DNA from 4 places in the Pectobacterium sp. 1950-15 genome. Region 3 is predicted to be linked to each of the others. Evidence: predicted binding sites of a transcription regulator. Region 3 holds the regulator's gene; each other region holds the start of a gene.

Region 1 (5,785 bases), on a different contig from region 3:
GGTTAATCTGATCTTTTTCTCGCCCGACCACGCGCAAATAGCCGTCCTCAGTCATCTGCACCACATCGCCCGAGTGGTAAAACCCTTCGCTGTCAAAGGCGCGGGCGTTGTGTTCCGGGCTGCGGTAATAGCCGCGGAAGGTATACGGGCCGCGCGTCGCCAGCAGCCCCGCCTCGCCTCTCGGTACCGGATTGCCGTCGATGTCCAACACCTTCACTTCATCATCCGGGCTCATCGGATAGCCTTGCGTGGTGAAGATATGCTCGTCGCTGTCGTCCAGTCGGGTGTAGTTCACCAGCCCTTCCGCCATCCCGAGTACCTGCTGTAGCTGACAGCCCAGTACCGCCGGAATGCGGCGGGCGACAGCTTCACTCAGCTTCGCACCGCCCACCTGCAAGATCTTCAGGCTATGCAGCGCCCCGCCAAACTGCTCAGCCGCCTGGATCCACAGCGCGGCGGCGGGCGGCACCAGCGAGGTAATATCGATCTGATGGCGTTCGATCAGCGGGAAACAGGTCATCGCCCCCGGATCCAGTGCCAGCACAACGCGTCCACCAGCGTAAAACACGCCGAGCGAACCGGGCGAGCTTAGCGGGAAGTTATGCGGTGCCGGCAACGCGCACAGGTAGCGGGTTTGTGGCGTCAGCTCGCAGATTTCCACGCTGCGACGCACGCTGTAGTAGTAATCGTCATGAGTACGGGGAATCAGCTTCGGCGTACCGGTACTGCCGCCAGAAAGTTGAAAGAAAGCCACCTGCCCCGACGCAGACGGCCGATACTGGTTGGTCGACGCACACGGCTGCAACCAGTCTGACAGGCTGTGTCCCAGCGGGCTGTCGCCGAGCATCACCACCGTTTGCAGACGGGGAACCTGCGTCTGTAGCCGATCCAGAAACTCACCGTTGCCGAACAGCGGGTGTCCGGCCGATGCGATCAGTAAGCGCGGTTCGATCTGTGTGGCGTATGACAGCAGTTCCAGCTTGTTATGGCTAAACAGCGCGTTAACTGGCGCAACGCCTATTTTCAGCAACGCAAAAAAGGTCAGGTAAAACTCGGCCACGTTCGGCAACTGCACCAGCGCGGTGTCGCCACAGCGCAGGCCGCTTTCCGTCAGGCGCGATGCCAACGAGGAAGACTGCCGATCCAGCTCGCGATAGCTCCACTGGCGTTCGCCGCACACCACCGCAACGGCATCAGGTTGCGTCGCCAGGTGGCGCTCCCAGGCATCCGTTAACGGCAGACCGCTCCAGTACCCCTTGTCGCGATAACGCTGTGCCAGTTCCTCTGGCCAGGGCGTAAATTCAATGCTCATAGTCCATCCACACCTGAGTTAAGCCCAAACGCATTCAGCATCGTGTTTAATTTGGCGGCGGTTTCAGCCCATTCATCCTCGGGGACGGACGCCTCAACAATGCCCGCGCCGGCAAACAGGCGGACGTTGTTATTTTTGATGGTGCCGCAGCGAATCGCTATCGCCCATTCGCCATCGCCGTTGGCATCACACCAGCCGACAATGCCGCTGAATACGCCACGATCGTGCGGTTCCAGTTCGGCGATCAGCTGGCGCGCTTCCTGCGTGGGGAAGCCGCACAGCGCGGGGGTAGGATGGAGTTGGCAGGCGACCTGAAGCGCCGTCATCTCTGGGTTCGCCAGTGCACCGCTGATGGCGGTAGACAAGTGCCACATAGAAGCGGTGTGCATCAGCGAAGGTGCCGATGGAATCGTTAAGGACGAGCACAGCGGCATCAGGCGCTGGCGGATGTCGTCCACCACCAGCTTATGCTCGTGCTTGTCTTTGCCAGAATTCAGCAAGCGCTGGCTATTCAGGTAATCCAGATGTTCATCGTTCATTCGTCGCGCCGATCCCGCCAGCGGATTGGAGACAATGACGTTTCCCTGCTTACGCAGCAGCAGCTCCGGACTGGCACCCAGTAAGATGGAACCATCTGGCAGCGGCAGTGAGAAGTGATAGCCACCCGCGTTCTGCACCATCAGGTTGTTGAGGATCGTTTGCGCCTTAACAGGCCCCGCCAGCTCAATGTCCAAAATGCGCGACAGTACCGCTTTGCTCAGTTCACCGCGTCGGAAGCGCTCAACGGCCTCAGCCACGATGGACTTGAACTGACATTCATCCGGGACGCTGTTTAACGTTAGTGCGGCAGGTGACGCCGCCGTGTGCTTACGAGCCCGGCTGACGAGTTCAGATTTCGTCGTAACGGTATAATTATCAGGGATATAGAGACAAGAGGGTTGCGTGGTATCAAAAGGAATCGCCCCTACCACAATAGGCAGCGACTGCCCTGCCTGACGCGCCCGCTGGAACGCCTGCGCGATTGCAGAGCTCAGCCTGTCATCGTGCGAATCTGGAGCACAAACAGGGGACGAAATACGTTCAAATAAGCCGGAAGTAGAAAGGCTACGGTGTTCCGATGCATATAAAAAAGCGGTCTGTTCCGAATAAGTTAGCCCGCTAAATGTTTCAGCTTCTGTAATCAGTGTATCCACAAGGCAGCTCCTGCGCTCGCAAATTAAATACCAATGATTATTAAAATCATTATCATTTATATCAAGCGCAGTTAAATTACACTGAAGTAACGTGTTCGGTCAATCCTTCCACAGAATGGTTATTCACGCCCATTAATTAGGGGTTATATTGATGTTAATCAATTTTTTTGGGCATCTTTCATAACGGTTAATGGTTAGCAACAGGAATGTATTGATTATAAAATCCACATCACAGATGATAATGAAAATACTTATCATTCATTGTCAGGGGAATTAAGCTGCGCTAGACTGCGCGAATATTTTACTAACTGTGTCTAAATGTGAGCCTGTCATGGATGAAAGCATGTACCGCCAGCACACCCGATCCGTTGTGCATCTGGCGCTGCTAATTAACATGCTTTCCCTCGGCAGCCTGATGATGGTGATGCCGTTAGGTCCCGATTTCATCAGCGCCCTGTCTATGGATGCCAAGAACATCGGCTACATTAGCGGCGGCGCAACGTTTGCCTCCGCCATTGTCGGCTTCCTCGCCGCCCCTTATCTGGACAGATTTAACCGTAAACATGCTCTGATCGTTCTGCTGACGCTGCGCTTCGGCCTGACAGCGGCCTGCATGTTTGCCACCAGCCAAACCCATCTTTTAGTGCTGTTTATTCTGGCGGGCTGCGTGGCTGGGCCGGCCTCTGGCGTGTTGATGGCGGCGGTTGTCGATATTGTGCCGGCCAACGAGCGCGGCAAGCAGCTGGCCTACGTCGGTATGAGTTTTTCACTCGCGGCCATTATCATCATGCCGCTCTCACTGGAGTTAGCTCACCGTATTAACTGGCAAGCGCCGTTTTATATTTTCGGCCTCGGCGGCCTGCTGCTGGCGCTGTTAGTGCTGCGGCTCTTTCCTTCCATGCCGCCGACGCACCGAGTTCAGCAAGGTTCGTCACCCACGACAGCGCCCACTTCGGTATTACACGATCTGCTGGCCTCCCCCCTTTTCCTGTTGGGGCTGACGATCATGTCGCTACAAATGTTCGGTCATTTCCTGCTGATCCCCCATTTTTCCAACTACTTTCAGTTCAATCTTGCTTTCCCGCGGGATGATATTTCCCTGCTTTATCTCTGCGGCGGGCTGGCAAGCATGGTGACCATGCAGCTGTGCGGCAGCCTGCTGGATCGGGGGTATGCCAGCCGGACGATCGTGGTGACGACGCTGCTACTGGCCGTTGTCATCCTCTGCGGTTTCGTTTTTCCTTTTTCACTTTCCCTGTATCTGGTGTTCACCCTGTTCATGGCACTCAGCGCGGCCCGTTCCAGCAGCACGCTGGCGATTACCGCAGGTATTCCGCTGCCGCATCAGCGCGCCGCCTTCATGTCCTATCAGGGAACCGCGGCGAACGTGGCGTCGGGGCTTGCCAGCGTCGCTTCTGCCGCTTATCTGAGCACCTCGGTTGAGGGAAAAATTGATGGATTTTCACAGCTCGCCGTCGCCAGCACCGTCTTTGCGCTGGCCGCCATGCTGCTAACCCTACGCCTGATTCCACAGCTGGCTGAACGCAGCCGAAAGACGGCCGCACGCCAAACGGCACAGGCTACAGGGCAATAAACCGTTCGATTCACTCAATGAGTGGATCGGCAATGCACGTAATACAGCACGCAATCTATTTACGGGGATATTTTTCCACTCTTTGATGGGGTCTTTGACATGCAGCTAAAACCGGAAAATCGTTTTTCACATCATTATTTCCCACACAGTAAGGTGTATCGCGCCCTGCTGGTGACCGGGTTACTGGCACTGCCTGCGCTCGCGCAGGCAGAAAACGCGGCAGATGAAAAAATCGTCGTGACGGCAACACAGACGAAACACACCACGCTAAGCGCCCCCGCCAGCGTCTCTGTCATCACTCGCGCCGAACTGGAAAAGATGTCGGTGAATAACGTTTCCGACGCAGTGAAAAAGCTGCCGGGCATTAACATCAATCCCTCTACCAGTTATGGCCGTAACGAAATCAAAATCCGCGGTATGCGGGCAGACTACACGTTGCTGCTGGTAAATGGTCGTCGTATCAACTCCCAAGAATCACTCGCGACCGATATGGGGAATGATTTCGATCTTAGCTCCATTCCGATGTCGGCGATTGAACGTATCGAAGTGATTCGTGGCCCAATGTCTTCCTTGTACGGTGCCGATGCATTAGGTGGTGTGGTAAACGTGATTCTGCGCCAGCCAGGGGAGAACGTTGCTGGTGAGATCGGCTATAACTTTCAGGCACCGACCGAAGGTTCTGGCGGCGACCACAATCGTCTGAATGGCTACGTCAGCGGGCCATTAATAGAGAATACGCTGCTGGGCAGTTTGATTGTCGATGGCGGAAAACGTGACGCCTGGCGTACCGATCTATCACAAAACCGCAACACGGATGCCCTGGAAAAACGCGATAACTACAGCGTGCTGGGTAATCTGACGTGGTTGATCGACTCCCAGCAAAGTCTGGATTTTGATGCGACTTATACCAAAGATGACCGCTTCGTCGACTGGAATAACTTTGGCGCAACCGTCCGTAATACACAAAAAATTGATCGCCTCGGTCTGGGACTCACACATAACGGTAGCTGGGATAATTTCGATACGCGGTTACGCTACTACTACGAAAATATCGACTTAATGGATAATTCTGAGCTTAATAAAGGCATTGCCGATATTACTCAAAATAATCAGACAGTTGATGGACAAATCTCCGGTTATTTGGGCGATCATCTGCTAACCGGTGGCGGCGAATACCGCATCACATCGCTGGAACACAGCATGAACATGAAAGGCGGGAAAGTAGACGTCAATCAGAGCGCTCTTTTCCTGCAAGATGAATTCAAGATCGCGGATTTAGCCCTCACCTTTGGCGGCCGCGTCGACCACCATGAAGTCTACGGCACCGAGTTCAGCCCACGAGCCTACGCCACTTATAGTTTAACCGACAACTGGGTGATCAAAGGCGGCGTCAATAAGGCATTTAAAGCACCTACGCTAGCCCAGTTCACCCAAGGCTATTCCAAAGCTGACTGTCGCACAAGATGCCAACGCATAGGTAATCCAGACCTAAAAGCAGAAACCTCTATCAGCTATGAAATCGGCACCGCCTATGAAGCAGAACGCTTCGGCACAGGCGTTACTCTGTTTAATAATGATATCAAGGATATGATCCAAGCCGAGGCGTGGGATAATAAATCCCCGACGGTTACTTACTTCAACGTCAGCAAGGCTCGCATTCAGGGTATCGAAACCTCATTCTGGATC
Region 2 (5,785 bases), on a different contig from region 3:
AAAAAGACGGTTTCCCGTCTTGATATCACACGTCATTGTCGCTTACCCCCGAAACGATGTTAACCCCTATTCCGCCATCAATTCACGCAGCATCCGTTCAGGGTGATTAAGGAAAGCACGTGTGACCTGATAGTGTTCCGTGTCCTCGTACGCGACCTGCTGTATTCCGTCTTCGCCAAACTGGAAGATCGTGGCATCAGGATATGCCATCAGGATCGGAGAGTGAGTCGCGATAACAAACTGCGATCCTTCACGGATGAGATCGTGCATGCGGGCAAGCGCAGCCAACTGCCTGCTGGGCGACAGCGCGGCTTCCGGTTCGTCGAGTAGATAAATTCCCTCTTTACCAAAACGGTTGAGCAGCAACGCCATAAAGGATTCACCGTGCGATTGTTCATGCAGTGAATAGCCACCATAGGAATTAATCACAGGCGGATCAAAACCAGGTTCGCTATCCAGCCGCTCAATTTCCGTCGCGACATTGAAAAAGCTCTCGGCGCGTAAGAAGAAACCGTTTTTAGGTTTCTTAATCCCTTTCGCCACCCGCAGGAAATGCGACAGCCTGGAATGTGAGGTGCGGGTACCGAAGTTGAAATTGCGGGTACCGCCTTCCGGGTTGAACCCCATCGAAACGGCAATCGCTTCTAACAGCGTGGATTTTCCCGAACCATTTTCACCGATAAAAAAGGTGACTTTCGGGTGCAGCTCCAGCTTATCCAACGAGCGAATCGACGGAATAGAAAACGGATAAACCTCGAATGAGTCCACCTTTTCGTGTGCCAGCGCGATTCGGCTGACGTATTGCGTTGAGATCATTTTCAGTCTTCCTGACGGGTAATGAGTGAAAATATCCTAACCCCATAGCGTTAAAAGAAAAAACGCCCGTATCGCTGTGATACGGGCGCTATGCTGATTCCCGACAACGGTGCTTCACATCGTCGGGTCAGTCACTCACATCAATAGCAACGTGCTGAACTAGAAAGCATAGTTAACCGTCATCGAGACGCTGCGCGGCGTGCCATACACGGCATAAGGCGCAAGGTAGTCGCTATATTCTTTATCAAACAGGTTGTTGATATTCGCCTGTACCGCCAGCTGTTTGGTCACCTGATAGCGGCTAAACAGGTTAACCAACGCGTAGCTGCCCTGCTCGGCGCGCAGCGTGGTATTTTGCGGGCCAGAGCCTTCCTGCCAGATACCATTTTGCCAGTTCACGCCGCCGCCAACGGTTAACTCCGGCAACGTTGGCAATTGGTAACGGGTAAACAGCTTGAACGACGTGCGCGGCTGTTCTGGATTGACCGACTTACCGTCCCGATCGTCAACAACATAGCGCGTACCGCCAAACGTCATTTGCAGGTTGTCCGTCACTGCGCCGTTCACTTCAAATTCGATCCCTTTGCTGACGACACCATCAACAGACTGGTAAGCCGTTTCCTGTGTCACCACATTCTTCTCAAGCGCAGTTTGAGCTACGCGATCCTGCTCAATTCGGAAGACCGCAACTGAAGCCGTCAGGCGACTGTTATACCAATCCCCCTTCACACCCGCTTCATAATTTTTCCCGGTTGTAGGAGACAAATATTGATTGTCTACACCTTTTTTCGTTTGTGGCTGGAAGACATCGGTATAGCTGGCATACGTTGACCAGGTATCGTTGATGTCATACACCAAGCCAACATAAGGCGTCACACGATTCTTACTGGTATTTCCTGTCGTTCCAACGATGCTCCAGTCGGTATAACGTGCGCCAGCAATCAGGTGCAATGGATCCGTTAACGAGAATCGTGCTGAGGTATAGAGGGATTTTTGTCGTGTGGTTGAGTGCTCATAATCATTATTCCAGAGCCCCGGCACAAAAGTGCTACCCACCCAAGACCCCCATGTCGGATCGGCAATATTGCCATTCCAGTTGTAGAAATTGCCCATATCCGCAGGGCTTATCGTCGATTGGGCATTAGCGAATTGATTACGCTGCCGAGTATAGCTGCCGCCTACCACCAGCTCATGCTGGCGCCCTAGTAGCTCGAACGGGCCAGACGCGTAAGTATCAATCGCATCAACTTTACGAGTGCCCTTATTCCATCCACCATAAGCACCGACATTACCGCCGAACGGATCAACCAGTAGCCCGGTATCTTTATCTGGGAACCCATTGGCATACATCAGCTTGGAATCGAAGTGGGTTTCACCATGCGTCCCGTTCATACGCACCTGCCAGCCGTTATCAAAACGCTGAGTCAGATCGGCAAAAACCTTCTTCGAGGTTTTATCCGAGTAGCTCCAGTTTGGTGCGGTGTTAAAACTACGACCGAAATGCGTGCTGCTGCCGTCAGTGAACCACGTCGGCAATCCGCCCCACGTAGGGCTATCGGTATTGCTTTCCTGATAATCATAACCGAGGGAGATCGTCGTCGAATCGGTCACATCAGCATCGATCACACCGTAGAGGAATTTTTTGCGGCTGTGGTAACGATCGAGCCAGGTGTCGTTATCCTGATAACCCGTAACCACACGCCCACGCACATTACCGGATTCCGTCAGCGGCGCAGACAGATCGGCCACCATCCGCTGTTTATCCCACGAGCCGTAGCTGCCAGATACCGAGCCTTTAAATTCGCGACTGTCCGCATGTTTGCGCACCATGTTCACCGCCGCAGAAGGGTTACCCGTTCCGGTCATCAACCCGGTCGCCCCACGTACCACTTCGATACGTTCGTAGATTGCTGTATCGGAAGCGGAATCACCGAAATCCCAAATTTCGTCTACGACCGTAGGAATTCCATCGAACAGATAGTTAGTAATCTGGAAGCCACGCGCAAAATACGTCATACGCTCGGAATCGATGATTTTAGAGGATACACCGGTCGTGTTCGCCATCACCCCACCAATCGTTTCAAGGTTCTGATCTTCGATACGCTGCTGGCTGATAACGCTCACTGACTGCGGGATATCACGCGGCGTCAGCGTCATCTTCGTTCCGGCGTTAGTCACTTTCACGCTGTAATCCTGCGGGTCGCTGGCTTCTGCGTTGGCATTGGCGTTCGCACTGACCACCAGCGTATCGCCTGAGGCGGGATTTTCTTCAGCAGCGGCTTGAGCAGGCAGGAAAGAGGCAGAAATCAACAGGGCGAGAAGAGAGACTCCGAATGGTTTTGCTCCGGCCAGCGAAGAATCACAAACGCGCGTTTTTCCGGCGCGAGTAACTCCAAAAGACATGGTATATCCTCGGTTAACTGATGGTGATTTTGGCGAGATGCTGAGGCGTTTCTTGTCAACATTTGCACAGAAAAGTAAATGATAACTATACGCATTATTATTGTTATTTCAACGAAAGGATTAATTCACTTAAAATACAAATAGATAAAAAAGAACAAATCACCACACCGTTAACAAGGCATGTTACAAAAAGAACATTTGAGGCATTTACAACAGACCGGCCAACCCAAGAACAGTCAGCGGCAGCGCGACGCCTGCGACCAGTGTCTGAAGCGCGATAATTCCCGCCATCAACGGTGCATCACCACCTAACTGACGAGCCATGATGTAGGATGACGATGCCGTCGGCAGCGCTTGAAACAACAAGGCTGCAATCGCCGCCGGACCAGACAGATTGAAGAGATGGCAAGCGACGATTGTTACTAGCGGCATCGCTATGAATTTCGCACATGATGCAATCACCATAGGGCGCAGCCAGCTACGCGCAGCGGAAAAATCCAGCGCCGCGCCCACGCACAGCAGCCCCAGCGGCAGCGATGCCTGCCCCAGCGATTTCAGAACTGGCTCAATCCCCAGCGGCAAACCTAATCCGGTAATCTGCAAAGTAATACCGATCGCGCAGGCCACCACTAGCGGGTTCAGCGCCAGCAGCCGCACGATATTCTTCAATGAGGGAGCCCCAGTATTGCCGTAGCGGGCAAAAACCAGAACACAGAGAATATTGACCGTCGGCACAATCGCCGCATTCGCGACGGCGGCAAGCGCCACACCGTGTGCGCCAAACAGCCCGGCAGCGGCAGACACGCCAACGTAGTTGTTAAAACGGACACCGCCCTGAAATAGAGAGGTAAACGCCGCATCATTGACGGGGAAGAAGCGGCGCGCAGCGACCAGCCCGGCAGCGACAACCAGCGTTGAGCACACCAGCGTCAGGATCATCGCCGCTACCGGCACGCCATCCAGACGCGCCGTCGCCAGACCATGTAGGAATAGCGCGGGAAGCAGAATGTAATAACCCAACCTTTCAGTCTGCGGCCAAAATGCCGCAGCCAAAAAAGATCGCTGGCGTAACCACGATCCCAGCACGATCAGTAGCGCGATCGGTAACAGCGCCAGCAGAAGTGAGGCGATCATCGGCTGACACGCCACGGCGCAGAAGATAAAAGAAAGAAGGATTGCGGATTGGACGCCATGGTTCAGTACCTGAGTGGAAGAAACAGGCACTACCCTAGCGGGATTTCTGATGAGAAAAAAACGAGATTAACTCAACGTTAGCTCAATTATTTCTCATGAATGGCATCTTCACCAGACTGCGTTCGGATCGCTTCCGCCAGTGCCGCAGCCAGACGCATTGCCGGGCGATCTTCACGTTCCAGCAGCACAACGCGCCGCTGCTGTTGAGGCTCACCAAAGGGGATACACGTCAGATTATTCAGGCGGCCCCTCTCCCGTTCGGACAGCGGAATAACCGCCACGCCAAGCCCGCTGGCGACCATCTGTACAATCGCCTCCTGACTGTCCAGCTCCATATCGGTTTGCACCCGCAGCCGCTGGCGGCGCAGCTCGCGATCGATAGTTCTTCCAGCCCAGGCGCGACGATCGAAACGAATAAAAGGGTGTTCTTGCAGGAGTGGTCTGGCATCCAGAGACGCCAGCGCCGAGGGGGCAACGATCCAGAATCCTTCCTGATACAGCGGCGTACTCATCAGACCGGTTGGATAGGGTTTTACCGGCTCGGTGGTTACAGCAGCGTCCAGCTCGCCAGCATCAATGCGAATCGCCAGTTCCGCCGACATCCCGGAGTTCACCAAAACACGCAGGCGTGGATGAGCATGACGCAATGCGGCCAGCGCGGCAGGCAAGACACCCGCCAGCGCGGTCTGGATCGCGCCAATTCGCAAGCGCCCGGCCAGCTCTCCGCTCTCACCTAATTCGGCGGCAATGCCGTCGTACTGCGCAAGAATATCCCGCGCCTGCTCTACCGCACGATGTCCGGCTTCCGTGAGTACCGGAACGCGACGTGAACGATCGAAAAGCGACACCTTGAAGTCTTCTTCCAGACTGCGAACATGCAGGCTGACGGCTGATTGTGTCAGGCACACGGCTTCAGCCGCGCGGGCAAACGATCCATACTGAGCAATCGCGACTAACGTGCGCAAAGCTTTTAACGACATGCAGCCCACTCTCCAGCCTATGCGTGAATAGAAAAACGTGAATAAAAAGCATGACAGGTAATAACAATGTCGCCTTTTTACACAGGTTGCAACATGCGCTGGCGGAGGAGATGAGCAGGAGAAGAACACCAGCGAAACAGTGATATGTTTCGCTGACATAAACCGGGCGATACCCTGCACCTTGATGAGGACACAGAGCAATTAACTCGATAAAATACAAAAGAGTCAGTGAGTAACGTGTCAATAACGTAGTGTTATTTTTGATGTAAGACCAAATACCATCCCTTACAGGATTCAGTATTATTTCCCTGGTGTGGCGAATATTTTCTTAATTTTGTGACATCATCTACATATAATTAGCGTAAAACTTCGTGGCAATAAATTGTAGCATA
Region 3 (5,785 bases):
GGGCGGCAACGCTTTAGCTGCGGCGGCACGTGGCGCAACCGCCTGCGCTTTCTGCATCGGTTTTGCTGCGACTTGCAGCGCTGACTGCGAGTCAGACAACTGGAACAGCGACACCGTCTGGTTCAGCAACGCCGCCTGCTCTTCCAGCGACAAGGCGGCCGACGAGGCCTGTTCAACCAACGCGGCGTTTTGCTGCGTTACGCTGTCCATTTCCGCTACGGCCTGACCAACCTGTGCAATCCCTTTGCTTTGTTCTTCCGATGCCGACGCAATCTCACCCATAATATCCGTCACGTTGGTCACCGCACGGACGATATCCTGCATGGTGTCACCAGCATCGCTAACCAGGTTGGAACCCGTATCGACACAGCGAACAGACTCAGAAATCAGCCCTTCGATCTCTTTCGCTGCCTGCGCACTGCGCTGTGCCAGACTGCGTACTTCTCCCGCCACCACGGCGAACCCACGCCCTTGCTCACCCGCACGCGCGGCTTCTACCGCCGCATTCAACGCCAGAATGTTGGTCTGGAAAGCGATGCCGTTAATCACAGTGGTGATTTCTGCAATTTTTCTCGAACTGCCAGAGATTTCCGCCATGGTTTTCACCACGTTCTCAACGATCTCGCCGCCCTTCTTCGCCGTTGTCGAAGCTTGCAACGCCAGTTGGCTAGCGTGGTTGGCGTTTTCGGCGTTCTGTTTCACCGTCGCCGTCAGTTGCTCCATGCTTGCCGCAGTTTCTTCCAGCGCGGAAGCCTGCTCTTCAGTACGTGAAGACAGATCGTTGTTGCCCGCAGCAATTTCAGAAGCCCCCTGATAGATGGAATCCGTGCTGTTTCTGATCGTGCTAACCGTGCTGGCCAGACTCCCCTGCATTTCACGCAGCAGTGGGAACAGACGACCGACACAGTTATTGCCGAAGTCCAGAATTGGCTTGCCCAGATGGCCGGAAGCAATCACGCTAAAGTGATAGCGCAGGTCATTTAATGGACGAACCAGACACACAACCAGATAACGGTCAGTCAGGAACAGCATGATCAGACCGATAACCAATCCGCTCAGCAAAATGTTCTGTCCAATCGTGGTGATTTTTTCAAAACGAACGCCTGCCGCATCGAATTTCTCTGCGCTGGCGTTACTGAATGCGGATAAAGATGCACCAAATTGGCGACTCAATGGCGGCACAACGTTCTTGGCCTGATTTTGGTAATCATCCAGTGCGTTGGCAACGGCCTTCTGGTAAAGCGGCTCAACCCCCTGAGTAACCAGATTGTTCCAGTCACGACTGACAGCCTGTACCAGCGCCGCATCCAGACCCGCATGATCGATAGCATTAAACGCCACCAAATCAGACTTCAGTTTATCCAGCGCGACAAGTGCAGAAGCCTGCTCTTTATCTGCGGCGGCATTATCACCGCTGCGGCGAGCGTCAACGGCACGCGCCAGACGGGTTACCATACGGAAGTATTGATCGTTGCCCTGGTTGATAAAATTCATATTCTGAACCAGCAAGGTGCTGGTTTTCGAGGTCGTCGTCATCTCTTTAAAAGAGAACATGGTATATATCGATACGCCACCCCAAAGGACACAAAAAATGCCCAGCACCCATAGCATAGCGGTTCTGATGGCAATATTTTTTATAAGTCTCATAGCTCACTCCAAATCAGGAAAATGGTTAAAAAGATTTTTATCGCTAATCAACCGATATGAATCAGAAAATTCACACCATGAAACAGGTCACTTCTCCCTAGCGTTCACATTTCACCGAGTTGAAAACTCAAAAACCACGCTAACTCATCGGCTAAACACAGAGAATATTTAGCGTTCTCGCTATATTTATTAATATAATTTTTTATATTGAGAATGGATGCACTTATTTTTATAGATATAAGTTTTTTAATCAGAGAGTTACCATAAAGTTCGCTACCGCCGCGCCTCACGTGCGTTGGCATCGGCATGCTGTCAATGGGCAAGGCAATTTACGCTGAACTTTCACTTTATTCTTTAACATCAAAAGGCTAAAACCTTTTCCTTCTGTATTTTCATCGTCTCATCTGTAAATGGTTATAATTCTTATTTCCATTTATTAGGAATATTCCCGAGAAATGTTACAGACTTTCAATTCGATTAAAACATTATCTTTTGTATGCATTTTAATTCTCACGAAGAGTAACGTACCGTGAGGTGACTTTTATTTCTTACAAAAAGAAGTCTGCTTTTAATTACAATCGGAATCAGTTGTAAAAATAAAAAGCATATTCATAAAAAATGAAACATTGTTATAAATAAATACCCACCAAGATATTAAGGAAATGAGCGTTTAATCCCTGACGATACCATAATCCCTATTCATTATGGGGAATTTAGCGTCGGCAGAACTGCGTTTCGTTTCTTTTACTCCCCTCCACATTTCATACGCCTTTGATTTACGCATCCTTACCGATACGAGTTTCTCCTGATGTGAGTGTCTGTTATTATTAACAGATAAGTGGGTGAAACATTACACCATACCATTAGGAATCAAGAGGTTATTCAATTCATGGCACTCATCGGAATATTCTTTGGCAGTGATACTGGCAACACTGAAAACATCGCCAAAACGATCCAACAGCAGTTAGGCACCAACGTTGCTGATGTTCATGACATCGCCAAAAGCAGCAAAGAAGACCTCGAAGGTTTCGACATTCTGCTGCTGGGTATTCCAACCTGGTATTACGGTGAAGCTCAGTGCGATTGGGATGACTTCTTCCCTTCGCTGGAAGAAGTTGATTTCACAGGAAAACTGGTTGCCCTGTTTGGCTGCGGCGATCAGGAAGACTATGCGGAATACTTCTGTGATGCCATGGGTACTATCCGTGACATTATCGAACCTCGCGGCGCGACGATTGTCGGCCACTGGCCAACAGAGGGCTATTACTTTGAAGCCTCTAAAGGGCTCGCCGACGACAACCACTTCATCGGCCTGGCTATCGATGAAGACCGCCAGCCTGAACTGACCAGCGAACGCGTAACAACGTGGGTCAAACAGATCAGCGATGAACTGAACCTGAAAGAGCTGGTTGGCTAAATCCTATTGGCTCTGATAATCCCTATCAGAGCCAAAACAGCATTGATAGGTAAAACCTTTCATAATAATTGATACATTTTTTTAACTTCTATCAGTAAACCTGTACAATAATCCCATCGGTTTTATACGTGCTTCACCATTTCCTCATTCATCAACAACGTATTGCGTTCTATACCAGTAGTGTGAATGGGGACAATATTGTTAACATTCCCTTGTTTTCATTTTGTATGTGCGGTTCTATAATTGGGACGCTATTACATTTTTTGAGCCGACCGATGTCATAGGCTAGGCAGCCTCCATTGATAAGTAAGCAACAGGACTAAACCCGCATGACTGACAACAATACCGCATTAAAGAAGGCCGGCCTGAAAGTCACTCTTCCAAGACTGAAAATACTGGAAGTGTTACAGGATCCTGTCTGCCATCACGTCAGTGCGGAAGATTTATATAAGAGACTGATTGATATGGGCGAAGAGATTGGTCTTGCTACCGTCTATCGCGTACTCAACCAGTTTGATGATGCGGGCATCGTAACCCGTCATAACTTCGAAGGTGGAAAGTCCGTCTTTGAACTGACGCAGCAGCATCATCACGATCACTTAATTTGCCTCGACTGTGGCAAAGTCATTGAATTCCGCGATGAGTCTATCGAAGCACGCCAACGCGAGATCGCAGAAAGACACGGCATTAAACTGACCAACCACAGTTTGTATCTCTACGGGCATTGCAGTGAAGGGGATTGCCGAGAGGACGAAACCCTGCACGATTCCACACGATAAATCGACCGCATAAAAAAATAAAACCGCCGAGGCGGTTTTATTTTTGTCTTCTTTCCAGTCAGCCTTAGCCAACCCAGGTATCGCGCAGCCCAACCGTACGGTTAAACACCAGATGCTCTGCACTGGAGTAAACACGATCGGCACAGAAGTAACCTTCACGCTCAAACTGATACGCTTTCTCTGCTTCTGCTTGCGCCAGGCTCGCTTCGACAAAACCTTGCGTAATCTTCAGTGAGTCTGGGTTAATCGTCGACAGGAAGTCCTCTGCCGCGCCAGGGTTTGCCACACTGAACAGACGATCGTACAAACGGAATTCTGCGGGTACCGCGTGTGCCGCAGAAACCCAGTGAATCACGCCCTTCACTTTACGGCCATCAGCCGGATCTTTGCTCAGCGTCTCTGCATCATAGCTACAGTAGATCGTAGTGATGGTGCCCTGCTCGTCTTTTTCAATGCGGTCGGCTTTGATCACGTAGGCATTACGCAGACGCACTTCTTTACCCAACACCAAGCGTTTGTACTGTTTGTTAGCTTCTTCACGGAAGTCAGCACGGTCGATATAGACTTCACGGCTGAATGCCACCTGACGTGACCCCATTTCCGGCTTGTTCGGATGGTTTGGCATCGCGACAAATTCTTCATGCCCGGCTGGCAGATTCTCGATCACGACTTTGACCGGATCCAGCACCGCCATCGCACGCGGGGCGTTCTCATTCAGATCGTCGCGGATACAGGATTCAAGCGCGGCCATTTCCACGTTGTTATCCTGTTTCGTGACGCCGATGCGCACACAAAATTCACGGATAGAGGCTGCGCTATAACCACGACGGCGCAGACCAGAGATGGTCGGCATGCGCGGATCGTCCCATCCTTCAACGACATTTTCCACCACCAACTGATTCAGCTTACGCTTGGACATAATCGCGTATTCGAGATTGAGGCGAGAGAATTCGTACTGACGCGGATGGCAAGGAATCGTAATGTTGTCCAACACCCAGTCGTACAGGCGGCGGTTATCCTGGAATTCCAGCGTACACAGTGAATGCGTGATCCCTTCCAGCGCATCGGAGATGCAGTGGGTGAAGTCATACATCGGGTAGATGCACCACTTGTTACCCGTCTGGTGGTGATCGGCAAATTTAATACGGTACAGCACCGGATCGCGCATCACGATAAAGGACGATGCCATATCGATTTTTGCTCGCAGGCAGGCCGTACCTTCCGCAAACCCGCCGTTACGCATTTTTTCAAACAGCGCCAGGTTTTCCTGCACGGTACGGTCGCGGTAAGGGCTGTTTTTGCCCGGCGCCGTCAACGTACCGCGGTATTCGCGGATTTGCTCGGGCGTCAGTTCATCGACATAAGCCAGCCCTTTACCGATCAGCTCAACCGCATACGCATGCAGTTGATCGAAATAATCAGAAGAATAGCGGACGTCGCCGCTCCATGAAAAGCCCAGCCACTCGACGTCACGTTTGATCGACTCAACGTATTCGATATCTTCTTTTACTGGGTTGGTGTCGTCAAAACGCAGGTTGCATTGCCCCTGATAGTCACGCGCGATACCAAAATTCAGGCAAATAGACTTGGCATGCCCAATATGCAGATAGCCGTTCGGCTCTGGCGGGAAACGCGTCTGAATATGGTCATGCTTACCGGACGCCAGATCTTCATCGATAATCTGACGGATAAAGTTGGTTGGGCGGGCTTCAGCCTCACTCATTCTTCATTCCTCAATGCTAAAACGACGTATAACCGACAATGATCCAACAAGCTACGCTGGGAAACAACCGTTAGTTTCATTTAATTATTCATAACGAAAAAAAAGGGCGAGATTGCCATCTCGCCCTATCAATTTCATGGACATAACACCACGTTAAACAAGTAGCACCGTCATATTAGGCCTTGTCGCGTTCCGCTTTCAGTGCGGTCGCTATCGATT
Region 4 (5,785 bases), on a different contig from region 3:
GCAACGCGTTTCGACGTCGCCAGATATTCGCCAATTTCACTTCCCGACCCATTGACGACATTAATGACACCTGGCGGCAGCAGATCCTGAATCAGCTCCATCAAAATCAGCACCGACATCGGCGTCAGTTTGGCGGGTTTCAGCACAATACAGTTACCGGCGGCCAGCGCAGGCGCCATTTTCCAACAGGCCATCAGCAGCGGGAAATTCCAGGGAATGATTTGCCCGACAACGCCGAGAGGTTCATGAAAATGGTAGGCCACGGTATCGCCGTCAATTTCACTGATCGCCCCTTCTTGCGCACGGATACAGGCCGCAAAATAGCGAAAATGGTCAATCGCCAGCGGCACATCCGCTCCGCTAGTTTCGCGTATCGGTTTGCCGTTATCCCAAGTCTCTACCCGCGCCAGCAGCTCAAGATTTTGTTCCATTCGGTCGGCAATACGGTTCAGCACCAGCGCCCGATCCTGCACTGACAGGCCACCCCATTCCGCTTTTGCCTTGTGAGCGGCATCCAGCGCGTGGTCAATATCTCGCGTTGACGAACTGGCCACTTCACACATCGGCTGGCCCGTTACTGGCGTCAAATTGACAAAATACTGACCCGCATCAGGTGGAACCCAGGCTCCGCCGATAAAATTGTCATAGCGTTTTTTCAGGTTGAGAGAACCGTAGTCGTCAGATGCAGGTCGGCCTTCAAAATTATCATGCGCCATTTCAGTCTCCTTTTCATTTCCGAGTGAGCGGCCATGCCGCAGTGAAAAAAGAGGCAAACAGTAAGCAGTTAAATTAAGCCTATACGGGGTATGGAGTTAGCGACAGGATTCGGCCAGAGAAGAAAGCAACTCTTCGAGTTGACGCACAGTTTCTTGCGAGAAAAAGTCGCATCCCTTCAGGCGCGGTGAGGTATACCCTAAATAATTCGAGTTTCAGGACAAAACGTATTCGTTTTGAATAACGCGAAGCGTTAGCCCTTTAGGGCGATGCTCATCAATGAGCATCGTAACGCGGCAAGCGAAGGAGTCCCGATGAGCTTACTTGAGTAAGTGATTCGGGTGATTGACAAATCTGCCAGAGGCAGGTTTGAACGCTGCTTGCAGCGGCCCCAACGGGGTGAGACACACGCTAGTGTGTCGAGTAACGCAGCCAACGCACATGCAACTTGAAGTATGACGGGTATAATACTTTTAATTTCCAAGGTTACTAACATGCAGGTATTTCAGGTGGAAGGGGTTCATTTACGCGCGGCTACCGCCCTTGAAGGCGCAACGCAACATTCGGTCTATCATCCTGACTCGCTGCACCAGCCGCAGCCTGACTGGCTGGCGGAAGAAGTGCCCGTGGCGCTGGTCTACAACGGCATCTCGCATGTCGTCATGATGGCATCGCCGAAAGAACTGGAACTGTTCGCCCTCGGGTTTTCCTTATCTGAAGGCATTATTCAATCACCAGCAGACATCTACGGGATTGATGTACTGCCCGCCTGTAACGGTATCGAAGTACAAATTGAGCTTTCCAGCCGACGTTTTGCCGGGCTAAAAGAACGACGTCGGGCGATGGATGGCCGCACAGGCTGTGGCGTATGCGGCGTGGAGCAGCTCGCGGAGATCGGCAAGCCGGTGACGCCCCTGCCCTTCACGCAGGCCTTTTCCCTCAGCAAACTTGAAAACGCGCTGGTGCGGCTGCGCGATGTGCAGAAGATCGGTCAGGTGACGGGTTGTACCCATGCCGCAAGTTGGGTCGCGCCAGACGGCACGCTGTCCGGGGGAAGCGAAGACGTCGGCCGCCATGTCGCGCTGGATAAACTGCTGGGTGCTCGAGCAAAACTAGAGTGGCAACAAGGTGCCGCGCTGGTCTCCAGCCGTGCCAGCTATGAAATGGTCCAGAAGTCCGCCATGTGCGGCGTGGAAATCCTGTTTGCTGTCTCGGCGGCAACGTCACTGGCGGTTGAGGTCGCCCAACGCTGCAACCTGACGCTGGTCGGTTTTTGTCGACCAGGACACGCAACGATCTACACACATCCGCAGCGCCTGAGCGAGTAAGCGCTACCGCAGCTTGAAGTATGACGGGTATAGATTAATTTGTTTTTACATAGTGCAATAATGACATAACCGTTTGTTATCATGAGGTAAAGCAATATGGTTCATGACATCAGAACGAGAATAATCATTTTCAATATCATTTAATTAACTATAATGAACGTATTGCTTACGCGGTACTAACAGTACAGTGCCGTAACATTTTTTTTACCATGGAGATGCTAAACATGAGTTATTCACTGCCATCGCTGCCTTATGCTTATGACGCACTGGAACCGCATTTCGACAAAGAGACGATGGAAATTCACCATTCCAAACACCATCAGGCTTACGTCAATAATGCTAATGCCGCGCTGGAATCTCTGCCTGAGCTGGCTAAATTGTCTGTTGAAGAGCTGATCGCTCAACTGGATAAAGTTCCTGCTGAGAAAAAAGCAGCACTGCGTAACAACGCAGGTGGCCATGCTAACCACAGCCTGTTCTGGAAAGGCCTGAAAGTAGGCACGACGCTGACTGGCGACCTGAAAGCCGCCATCGAACGTGATTTCGGCAGCGTTGATGCATTTAAAGAGAAATTTGAGCAAGCAGCAGCAACCCGTTTTGGTTCTGGCTGGGCCTGGCTGGTGCTGAAAGACGACGGCAAACTGGCTGTAGTCTCTACTGCAAACCAAGACAGCCCACTGATGGGTGAAGCAATTTCTGGTACTTCTGGCTACCCAATCGTTGGTCTGGATGTATGGGAACACGCTTATTACCTGAAATTCCAAAACCGTCGCCCAGATTACGCGAAAGCATTCTGGAACGTAGTGAACTGGGACGAAGCAGCGGCTCGTTTCGCCAGCGCGAAAAAATAAAACCGTTGAATGCCTGATCCCATCAGGCGCCTTCTGCGTTTGAATAGAAACTGGAATAACAGCCTGTTATTCCAGTTTTTTTATATCCGTCATACTTCAAACCGCATGCACGTTGGCACTATTTGGTTCATCATTGACCCTCGCCCCGACAGGCCGCCGCTGACTGGCGCGTAAAGTTCCAGAGTAACGTGCCGATATCTACTGCGGGTTTTTATCATGTTGTTTTGCAAAAATAGGCTTGGCAAGCGGTAATCCGAGATGCTAGCACCGCTAATCAAGTGTGCATCAGGATAGTGAATTTGACTCAATAAGATATAGTGGTGGGATGTGATGGCTATGAATTTTGACAATCTAAAAGTCGGTAAAAAATTAGGATTAGGCTTTTTCCTGATTCTGCTGATGACCATGGTGATTGCCGGTGCGGGCATTATGCATATTAGCTCGCTGAAAGACAGTATTGATAAAGTTAATTTAAGCAACAATATCAATGATGAAATTAACCAGGCTAAATATTACCGCGCATTATACGGCACCACATATAACCCAGATGATATAAAAAGGAACATTGAGCATATTGCCAATGTCAGCAAACTCGCTGAAAAGGCAAAAGAATTTCACTGGCCTGAAAGCGACGCCAAGAAAATAGCTAATATCCCTACATTAATTACCAGCTATCAGGAAAAACAAAACAATTATATTAATGCCGTTAGCAAAAAAGATGCCGTTAGAAAAAGCTGGAATATTTCAACCACGGAAAAACCCCTACAAGATCTCAACGATCAATTAAAGACAGACAACAACAGCACAAACCTACAGCTATTACTTTCCGATCTGAACCAAAAACTGATTGCCGTCCGCTACCACGTTCGTGGTTTATTACTTTCTACCAATAAAGAATCCGAAGAAAAACTGACGGATGCCATCAACGCGGCACAAACGTCATTGACCTTCCTGTATCAGAGTCTGTCTGCCGAACAACGTGAAACACTGACACCCGTTCTGACAATCATGAACAACTATGAAGAGCAGGTTCTTGCTTACATGCCAGCCTATCAGGAAGAGATGGCGCAGGCAGCACAAATGCGGAGCGTTGCCGACCAATTGAACAGCGTGGTGAAATCCCTGCTTAGCGATCAGCTGGCAGCCTCACAGGAAGATATTCACAGCGCCACGCTGCAAATGAGCATCGCGGCGCTAATTACACTGCTGCTTGGCCTGCTGATTTCCTGGTTCATTTCACGTCAGATCACCACACCGTTGGGCAACACATTGAACATGGCTGAAAAAATCGCGACAGGCGACCTCACCATGTCCATCAACACGACGCGTAAAGATGAGCTGGGTCAGTTGATGAGTGCGATGTCGAAAATGAATGACAACCTGCACAATATGATCGACGACATTCGCGTCGGCGTCAGCCAGATTTCTAACGCCTCCAGCGAGATCGTCGCGGGCAATACGGATCTGTCATCACGTACCGAGCAACAGGCCGCCGCCGTTGAGCAAACCGCCGCCAGCATGGAACAGCTCACCGCGACAGTTAAGCAAAACGCGGATAACGCGCACCACGCCAACAAACTGGCAATCAGCGCTTCCCAAACGGCCAAACAGGGTGGCGAGCAGGTGAATAACGTGGTGCAAACCATGACCGCGATTGAAAACAGCTCTAAACGTATCGCGGAAATCACGTCCGTCATTAACAGCATCGCCTTCCAGACCAACATTCTTGCATTGAACGCCGCGGTGGAAGCCGCTCGCGCCGGTGAACAAGGCCGTGGCTTTGCCGTGGTTGCCAGCGAAGTCCGCAATCTGGCACAGCGCAGCTCTCAGGCCGCGAAGGAAATCGAAGGCTTGATCTCTGAATCGGTTCATCAGGTATCGCACGGTGCAACGCTGGTCGGCAACGCGGGCAAAACGATGAATGATATCGTCACCTCGATCACACAGGTGCATGACATCATGGGTGAAATTGCCACTGCATCGGATGAGCAAAGCCGGGGCATCAGCCAGGTTAGCCAGGCGATTGTTGAGATGGACAGCACCACGCAGCAGAACGCCGCGCTGGTTGAACAATCTTCTGCCGCCGCCGACTCGCTGGAAGAACAGGCACGACTGCTGAAGCAGGCGGTTTCCGTCTTCCGTCTGGCCAACACACAGCACGATGAGACGCCTGCCAGTATCGCATTTACCAACCCAACGCATCGTCTGCACGCACCGCGCTAATATCGCAACAGCCACGTACCAGAAACAACAAAGCCCCTGTTAAACAGGGGCTTCATCAACAAATCCATCACGCCAACACGTACATCATCAGCGTCTGTCGGCGCAGAGAAACAAACCTCAGAACGGTTTCGGCGCGTAGCCCGTCATCTCTGTTAAGCCCATTTCGCGCCCCAGTGCAGTCATCGGATGTACCACTACCAAACCGCGAACGCTTTTCTTCAACGTCCCCATATCAGCCTGCTCTTTTTTCGTAATCGCACGGCTGAAAGGCAGCTTCGCCAGTTTCTGCGCTTCTTTGCTGAGTTTCTGTTCTCTCACGTTACGCAGGCGCTCAATTTCGGCCGTTAGCTTCTCACGCGCTTCCATATTGAGGGCGATAGCTTCGGCATCACCTTGTGCCAGCAGCGTGGCCTGCTTACGCGTCAGCTTATCCAATTGGTCGCTAAGGCGTTTAATCTCTGCTTTTTCCTGCTCTTTCATAAAAGATAACCTGTATAACGGGAGAATAATGCGGAGCACAGCATACACTATACTCTTGGCTGACGCAGTGACGTGATAGCGTGGAATAGGGTTAAAACGCCTTTTTCAGGCTAATTTGCGCAATCAGAGTAGTTAGAGATAACACTAGCGTGGAACGCACCATCTGCTGATAACGCTGCTGCTGCATGT

The links. Region 3 encodes Fur, which represses iron uptake genes when iron is present. Its sites were predicted from a motif close to ATAATAATGAGAACNACTATCAA; they were not measured.
Region 1: WCT94_RS02775 (isochorismate synthase) is a predicted target of Fur. The motif match lies at 2,741-2,763, and genes of this name have one in related genera.
Region 2: fhuE (ferric-rhodotorulic acid/ferric-coprogen receptor FhuE) is a predicted target of Fur. The motif match lies at 3,298-3,320, and genes of this name have one in related genera.
Region 4: sodA (superoxide dismutase [Mn]) is a predicted target of Fur. The motif match lies at 2,160-2,182, and genes of this name have one in related genera.

The regions. Positions count from the first base shown of each region.
Region 1 is NZ_JBBBQR010000002.1:162,960-168,744, forward strand. It holds gene WCT94_RS02770 ((2,3-dihydroxybenzoyl)adenylate synthase) at 1-1,312, opposite strand, end outside; gene WCT94_RS02775 (isochorismate synthase) at 1,309-2,505, opposite strand; gene WCT94_RS02780 (MFS transporter) at 2,837-4,099, shown strand; gene WCT94_RS02785 (TonB-dependent receptor domain-containing protein) at 4,199-5,785, shown strand, end outside.
Region 2 is NZ_JBBBQR010000001.1:237,875-243,659, forward strand. It holds gene WCT94_RS01065 (AAA family ATPase) at 67-816, opposite strand; gene fhuE (ferric-rhodotorulic acid/ferric-coprogen receptor FhuE) at 976-3,219, opposite strand; gene WCT94_RS01075 (AEC family transporter) at 3,427-4,353, opposite strand; gene WCT94_RS01080 (LysR family transcriptional regulator) at 4,500-5,393, opposite strand.
Region 3 is NZ_JBBBQR010000005.1:76,525-82,309, forward strand. It holds gene WCT94_RS07710 (methyl-accepting chemotaxis protein) at 1-1,647, opposite strand, end outside; gene fldA (flavodoxin FldA) at 2,537-3,064, shown strand; gene fur (ferric iron uptake transcriptional regulator) at 3,394-3,843, shown strand; gene glnS (glutamine--tRNA ligase) at 3,908-5,566, opposite strand; gene nagE (N-acetylglucosamine-specific PTS transporter subunit IIBC) at 5,742-5,785, opposite strand, start outside.
Region 4 is NZ_JBBBQR010000009.1:127,924-133,708, forward strand. It holds gene exaC (acetaldehyde dehydrogenase ExaC) at 1-716, opposite strand, end outside; gene fdhD (formate dehydrogenase accessory sulfurtransferase FdhD) at 1,209-2,042, shown strand; gene sodA (superoxide dismutase [Mn]) at 2,267-2,893, shown strand; gene WCT94_RS12225 (methyl-accepting chemotaxis protein) at 3,224-5,116, shown strand; gene WCT94_RS12230 (YibL family ribosome-associated protein) at 5,234-5,596, opposite strand; gene WCT94_RS12235 (MltR family transcriptional regulator) at 5,688-5,785, opposite strand, start outside.